Solidesulfovibrio fructosivorans JJ]: one gene and its partner. The protein of the gene in region 1 interacts with the protein of each later gene in a pairwise test. Links are inferred from orthologs where the notes say so. Each region holds a gene or a part of one and is shown in the gene's direction. Other genes may lie near its edges.

What was found.
Region 2: the proteins of dnaX (region 1) and dnaE interact in binary tests that used the Escherichia coli proteins (3 or more experiments, as listed by UniProt). The link is inferred for Solidesulfovibrio fructosivorans JJ] from one-to-one orthologs.

The regions. Positions count from the first base shown.
Region 1 is NZ_AECZ01000001.1:10,249-13,716, forward strand. What follows is about bases 250-3,204. They hold dnaX (DNA polymerase III subunit gamma/tau), read left to right. Parts: upstream 250-806; coding sequence 807-2,603; downstream 2,604-3,204. Other genes in these bases: DESFRDRAFT_RS00040 (branched-chain amino acid transaminase), read left to right, coding at 250-758; DESFRDRAFT_RS00050 (YbaB/EbfC family nucleoid-associated protein), read left to right, coding at 2,629-2,940; DESFRDRAFT_RS22440 (hypothetical protein), read left to right, coding at 3,041-3,202. Also shown: more of DESFRDRAFT_RS00040, read left to right, coding at 1-249; recombination mediator RecR, read left to right, coding at 3,328-3,468. UniProt on the Escherichia coli protein: Part of the beta sliding clamp loading complex, which hydrolyzes ATP to load the beta clamp onto primed DNA to form the DNA replication pre-initiation complex.
Region 2 is NZ_AECZ01000025.1:66-4,232, reverse strand. Bases 1-4,061 are described here. They hold dnaE (DNA polymerase III subunit alpha), read left to right. Parts: upstream 1-378; coding sequence 379-3,861; downstream 3,862-4,061. Other genes in these bases: DESFRDRAFT_RS15355 (VOC family protein), read left to right, coding at 1-265. UniProt on the Escherichia coli protein: DNA polymerase III is a complex, multichain enzyme responsible for most of the replicative synthesis in bacteria. This DNA polymerase also exhibits 3' to 5' exonuclease activity. The alpha chain is the DNA polymerase catalytic subunit.

The DNA.
Region 1 (3,468 bases):
AACACACGGCCCGGCTGTTCGGGTCCGCCAAGATCCTGGGACTGACCATTCCTTTCACCCAAGAACAGGTAGCCGCCGCCTGCGTGGAAACCCTCAAGGCCAACAAGATGGCCGCCGGTTACATCCGGCCGCTGGTGTTCGTCGGTTTCGGCTCCATGGGCGTCAATCCCGCCGACAACCCCATCCGGCTGTCCATTGCCGTGTGGCCGTGGGGGGCCTACCTCGGCGCGGAAGCCTTGGAAAAGGGCATCAGCATCCGCACCTCGAGCTACACCCGCTACCACGTCAACTCCATGATGACCAAGGCCAAGGCCGCCGGCAACTACGTCAACTCGGTGCTGGCCAAGATGGAAGCCCTGGCCGACGGGTTCGACGAGGCCATGATGCTCGACGCCGCCGGCTATGTGGCCGAGGGCTCGGGCGAGAATATCTTCATCGTCAAGGACGGCGTCATCAAAACGCCGCCCCTGACCACGGTCCTGGCCGGCATCACCCGCGACAGCGTCCTTACCGTGGCTCGCGAACTCGGCTACGAGGTGGTGGAGCAGTTCTTCACCCGCGACGAGGTCTACGTGGCCGACGAAGTCTTCTTCACCGGAACGGCCGCCGAACTGACCCCTATCCGGGCCGTCGACCGCCGCGTCATCGGCGAAGGCCATGCCGGTCCGGTGGCCAAGGCGCTCCAGACGGCCTTCTTCAAGGTCGTCAAGGGCGAAAATCCGGCCCATGCCGACTGGCTGTACAAGTACGGTCTGTAGTACTACACCCGGGCGGTCCCCAAAAGCGGGGCCGCCCGGATACCCTTCATGAGCACCACCAGTCTTACCGCCAAATACAGGCCCCAGCGTTTCGCCGACGTCGCCGGCCAGGACGCCATCAAGCGCATCCTGTCCCGGGCCGCGGCCGAGGACAAGATCGCGCCGGCCTACCTTTTCAGCGGCACGCGCGGCGTGGGCAAGACGACGCTCGCCCGCGTGCTGGCCAAGGCGCTCAACTGCGAGAGCGCGCCCACGGCCGAACCCTGCAACGTCTGTTCCCAGTGCCGTCAGATCACGGCCGGCGTTTCCCCGGACGTCATCGAGATCGACGCCGCCACCCACGGCAAGGTGGAGGACGCCCGCAAGCTCAAGGAAGACGTGGGCTACGCGCCGCTCCAGAGCCGCTACAAGGTCTTCATCATCGATGAAGCCCACATGCTGTCCACGGCGGCCTTTAACGCGCTTTTAAAGACCTTGGAGGAGCCGCCCGCCCGGGTCACCTTCATCCTGGCCACCACAGAGGCCCACAAATTTCCGGCCACCATCATCAGCCGTTGCCAGCATTTCCTGTTCAAGCGCCTGGCCCAGCCCGAGCTCGAGGTCCATCTGGCCGGCGTGCTCGACCGCGAGGCCATCCATTACGAATCCACGGCCGTAAGCCTCATCGCCCGGCGCGGCGCGGGCAGCGTACGCGATTCCATGTCGCTTCTGGGGCAGGTGCTGGCCCTTGGCGGGGCGGAACTGACCGAAGCCGATGCCCGAGGGGTGCTGGGGCTGGCCGGTCAGGACATTTTTTTCGGGCTGATCGAAGCCATCCACGCCCAGGACGGCCCGGCCGTGGTGGAGTTGTTGCGCCAAGTGCTGGAGAAGGGCCTGGACATCGGTTTTTTTCTGCGGGAGTTGGCTGGCATGTGGCGCAATCTGTTTTTATTGCGCCAGGCCGGGCAAAAAGGACTGTCCGTGGTCGATCTGCCGGCCGAGGACAGCGGGCTTTGGCTCGATTGGGCCGGCAAATTCGACGCGGCCCACATCCACGCCTGTTGGCAGATGACGCTGGAAGGCCAGCGCCGGGTGCTGACCAGCCTGGAGCCGGCCCTGTCCCTGGAACTGCTGCTGCTCAACATGGCCTATCTGCCGAACCTGCTCCCCCTGCAAAATCTTGCCTCCTGTTCCGTCCCGCCGGAGCGTTCGGCCGGGTCCGCTCCGGGCGGCGCGCCCGCAAGCGGGACTTCCCCCCGGTCTCCGGCCGGGCCGGGGACGCCCTACGGAGCGCAGTCGCATGGGGGCCATCCCCAGGGCTCGTCCCGCCCCGCGCCGCGTCGTTTCGCGCCGTCGCCGTCCACGCCCGCTCCAGGCGCTTCGACCGGAACCGCAGCGCCGCCACCCCACGGGCAGGGAGGTTATGCCGCGAGGCAATCGCCGTCCGCCGCCGGCCATGCCGCCGTGGCCGAACATCCGGCTCCCCCCCAGAGTGCGACCGCTGCCCCGTCCGGGCCCCGAAACTGGGACGGATTCAAGCGTTTTGCCATGAAAAGCGGTGAAATCTCCGGGCTCAAGCAGGCGCGCGGCGAATTTGTCCCGGACCCCGAACCCGGCCAGGTGCGCATCCTCTGCACCAACGCCTTTCATCGCAGCCAGCTCAGCCATCCGGACAAACTGCGCCAGCTCGATGCCCTGGCCGCCCAATATTTCGGCCCCGGCGTCGCCGTGCGCGTGGATACGGCCGAGCCAGACACGGGCCGTATGTCCGGCGAAACGCTCAGCGCCTATATCGACAGCCGGCCCGAAGTGCGTCAGGCTGTTTCCGATTTCGACGCCGAGATCATCGAACGCAAGCCCCGCTGACAGCGGGACACAAGGAAGGTTCACCATGAAGGGAATGAACGAGCTGGTGCGCCAAGCCCAGGTAATGCAAAAGAAAATGGCGAAACTTCAAGAAGAGCTTCAAGAACGCACCATCGAGGGATCGGCCGGCGGCGGCATGGTCACGGCGGTGGTGTCCGGGGCCAATGAGCTCAAGTCCATCGCCATCGACAAGACCGTCGTGGACCCGAATGACGTGGAGATGCTCCAGGACCTGGTGCTCGCCGCCGTCAACGACGGCCTCAAGAAGGCCAAGGCCATGATGGAAGAGGAAATGGGCCAGCTTACCGGCGGCATCAAGATGCCGGGACTTTTCTAGAGGCGCCTCCGGCGGCCAGGGGGAAACTTTTTTCAAAAAGTTTCCCCCTGGCCCCCCTTCAAAAACTTTCAATAGGGGTTGGAAGCGGATTCGGTAAGGGATGAAAGGCTTCTGGCATTTTTTCGGAAATGGTGGAAGATTTTTCTCTCATAAAGACAAAGTGTTGCTGTTGTATGAAGGATATTTCGCCATTGGCGCATATCCCGAACCGAAGCCGGGAATTGCCTTTTGGTATGGGGCGAACGACCAGCCAGCCGCATGAACGAATCCGGACGAACCCCGATGAAATCCAACGAAAACGCGGCGTCGACCTTAACGGAAAACACTGTGCCCCCGACGGTCAACCCGGGACGCTGCCTCACCGAGAGCATCGGATAGAACGCAACAATGGCAGTACAGACGACATTGCCCGCGCCGCTGGTGGAGTTGGTCGAACAGCTCGCCCGCCTGCCTGGGCTCGGCCCCAAGTCGGCACTCAAGGTGGCCATGACCCTGCTCGAATGGCCGCGCGGCCGGGCCGAAACCCTA
Region 2 (4,167 bases), on another replicon or contig:
GCATGGCGACACCGGTCCCACGCTCGAGATATTTTCCTACGACGCCCTGGGCGATCGCCTCGAGGTGAACGCCAATACGCCGGGATTCGCCCATATCGCCTTCCTCGTGGACGATGTGGCGGCCAAGGCCCGCGAGATGCTCGACGCCGGCGGTTCTGCCGTCGGGGAACTGGCTTCGCGCGAGGTGCCGGGCGTGGGCAAGCTCACCTTCCGCTACATGCGCGATCCCGAGGGTAACATGATCGAGATCCAAAGCTGGGGCTAGCCGGCCCGGTTTCAGGAGTCATTTCCAGGCCGTTTCCAGACGCGCGCGGGTGCGCTATACCGCCTTGGGGCGGGGTGTCCCGCGCCCGAAGATTCTTACCCCCAAAAGCGACCATGTCCGATTTCGTCCATCTGCACTGCCATACCGAATACAGCCTCCTCGACGGGGCCATCCGCATCGGCGACCTCGTTAAGACCGCCAAGGGCTTCGGCTGCCCGGCCGCGGCCATCACCGACCACGGCAACCTTCACGGCGCGTTGATGTTCTACGACTACGCCAAGAAGGCGGACCTCAAGCCCATCATCGGCTGCGAGGTCTACGTGGCCAAGGAGGACCGGCGCAAAAAGGACGCCCGCTCCCCCCGCGACGCCGGTTACCACCTTGTGCTTTTGGCCAAGGACATGACCGGCTACCACAACCTGCTCAAGCTCGTTTCAAAAGGCCACCTCGAGGGCTTTCACTACAAGCCCCGCGTGGACAAGGAACTGCTCGGCCAGTACGGCGAGGGGCTTATCGCCCTGTCCGCCTGCCTCAAGGGCGAGATCAACCAGAAGCTTTTGCGGGAGAGCCGGGACGCGGCCGTGGCCACGGCCAGGGAGTACGCGGCCCTGTTTCCGGACCGATTCTACCTGGAGATCCAGGACAACGGCATTCCCGAACAGACCACGGTCAACAATTTCCTCATCGAGCTTTCCGACGACCTCAAGCTGCCGCTTGTCGCCACCAACGACTGCCACTACCTCCACGCCGACGACGCCGAGGCCCACGACATCCTGCTGTGCATCCAGACCGCCGCCTGCGTGGACGACGTCAAGCGCATGCGGTTCACCTCCAACGACCTCTACTATCGTTCCCCCGAGGAGATGGCCGAGGCCTTCAAGGATGTGCCCCAGGCCCTGGCCAACACCTGCGAGATCGCCGACCGCATCGACGTGAAGCTCGATTTCGACGGCTACCATTTTCCGGTCTACAAGGCTCCGCCCGGCAAGTCCCTTGACGACGTCATGAGCGACATGGCCCGGGAGGGCCTCAAAAAGCGCCTGGCCAAGATGCCGGAGGCGGACCCGAAGCAGTACTGGGAGCGCCTGGAGCTTGAACTCGGCGTCATCACGAAAATGGGCTTCCCGGGCTACTTCCTCATCGTCCAGGACTTCATCAACTGGGCCAAGGACCACGACATCCCCGTCGGGCCGGGGCGCGGCTCGGCGGCCGGGTCCCTGGTCGCCTATTCGCTGCGGATCACCAACCTCGATCCAATGCCCTACGACCTCTTCTTCGAGCGCTTCCTCAATATCGAGCGCGTGAGCATGCCCGATATCGACGTGGACTTCTGCGAACGCCGCCGCCACGAGGTGATCCGCTACGTCACCGAGCATTACGGCGCGGACGCCGTGGCCCAGATCACCACCTTCGGCACCATGAAGGCCAAGGGCGTGGTGCGCGACGTGGGCCGGGCCCTCGGCATGACCTTCGGCGAGACCGACCGCATCGCCAAGCTCATTCCCGAAGACCTCAAGATGACCATCGACAAGGCGCTGGAACTCGAGCCGGAACTCAAGACCCTTGTCCGCACCGATCCGCGCATTGCCCACCTCATCGATATTTCCCGCCGCCTGGAAGGCCTGGCCCGCCACGCCTCCACCCATGCCGCCGGCGTGGTCGTGTCCGACAAGGCCATGACCGAGTACGTGCCGCTCTATAAGGGAAAAAACAATGAAACCGTGACCCAGTGGGACATGAAGCGCGTGGAGAAGTCCGGACTGGTCAAGTTCGACTTCCTGGGGCTCAAAACCATCACGGTCATCGACGACGCGCTGAAAATCATCCGCGAGATGGGGGAGGAGCCGCCCGACTTCGAAACCCTGCCCATGACCGACCCGGCCACCTACGAACTCTTCGCCCGGGGCGACACCGACGGCATCTTCCAGGTGGAAAGCCAGGGCATGCGCAAATACCTGCGCATGCTCAAACCCAACTGCTTTGAAGACCTGATCGCCATGCTCGCCCTGTACCGCCCGGGACCGCTCGGGTCCGGCATGGTCGAGCTGTTCATCCGCCGCAAGCACGGCCTCGACCCGGTCGAGTATCCGCATCCGCTCCTGGAGGAGACGCTGAGGTCCACCTACGGCGTCATCGTCTACCAGGAACAGGTCATGAAGATCGCCCAGGTGCTGGCCAACTATTCGCTTGGCGGCGGCGACCTGCTGCGGCGCGCCATGGGCAAGAAAAACGCCGAGGAAATGTCCCGGCAGCGCGGCATCTTCGTGGAGGGCTGCGCCCAAAACAAGATCGACGCCAAGAAAGCCAACGAAATCTTCGACTTGATGGAGAAGTTCGCGGAGTACGGCTTCAACAAGTCCCACAGCGCCGCCTACGCCCAGATTTCCTACCAGACCGCCTACTTGAAGGCCCATTACCCCGTGGCCTTCATGGCGGCCCTGATGACCTCGGACATGGAAAATCAGGACAAGCTCCTGCAATATATCGCCGCCTGCCGCGCGGGCGACATCGAGCTGTGTCCCCCGGACGTCAACGCCGGCCTGCCGCACTTTTCCGTCAAGGACAACAAGATCCTCTACGGCCTGGCCGCCGTCAAAAACATCGGCCGCGACGCGGTGCTCGAAATCGCGGCCGAGCGCGAAAAGGACGGCCCCTTCAGCTCGCTGCTCGACCTCACCAGCCGCGTGAACATGCGCAAGGTCACCAAGCGCGTCATCGAGTACCTCATCAAATGCGGGGCCTGCGACGGCTTCGGCTGCACCCGGGCCGGGCTTTTCGCCGGCCTCGACCAGGCGGCGGCCGTGGGCCAGCGGCGGGCGGCCGAAAAGAGCGAAGGCCGGCTGTCGCTCATGGAGCTCGTGCCCGACAAGCCCAAGCCCACTGTGGGCCTGGGCCTTTCCTGCCCCGAGGCCGAGCTGCCCGAATGGCTCCACGAGGAGATGATGGCCTACGAGAAGGAAGCCCTCGGCTTCTACCTCACCAGCCATCCGCTCCTGGCCTACGAGCGCGACCTGCGCTCCATGCGCGTCACCACCCTGTCCCAGTGCGCCGGCCTCGAACCCGGCGTCGAGGTCAAGGTCCCCTGCATCTGCGTGACCACCAAGGAAATCATCACCAAGAAAGGCCAGAAAATGGCCTTCTGCAAGCTTGAGGATCATCTCGGCGGCGAGGCCGAGGTCGTCGTCTTCTCCGATTGCTACGCCCTTTGCCGCGAAAACCTGGCCGCCGACGCGCCGCTTTTCATCACGGCCAAGATCGGTCAGACCGAACAGACCGAAGGCGAAGCCAAGCCGCTCATCAAGTTGCAGGCCGTGCGCATCGATCCCCTGTCCAAGATCATCGGCGGCAGCGACGAGCCCGTGGAAATTTTTGTGGCCTGTCCCGAGGAAAAGCCCGTGCCCCTGGACCCTCTCGGCGACATCCTGCGCCGCTACCCCGGCCAGTGCTCCGTGCATCTCGTGCTGAGCCTGCCCAAAGCCGTCTGCCGGCTGCGCCTGGGGCCGGGCTATGGCGTCCGGCGCTGCCCGGAACTGCGCCGCGAACTGGACGATTTCGAGCACGGCATGGTGCCGGCCCGGCCGGCTGCCGTGCGGTAGCGCGCGGCAAGGGAGACGGCAGGGAAGGCGGCAGGGGAGAGGACCGGGCTCTGCCCGGACCCGCCGGGAGGCGAGCGCGCCCCCCGGACCCCCCGTCCGGTATGCTCTGGCGGGCGGAGGTGGGCTGGCCGGCCGGAGGCCGGAGAGTGGAAGATGGCGGCGGAATTTGCCGGGACGCTGCCGCCGCTTGCGCGGCAGGCTCGTCCCGGCAAATTCCGCCGCCACCACGCCGTCGCCCCTGCGGGGCGAAAGGGGTGGAGGAAGAGCTTTCCAGAGCCTTTTGAAGTGTTGGTCACCCCCCTTTAA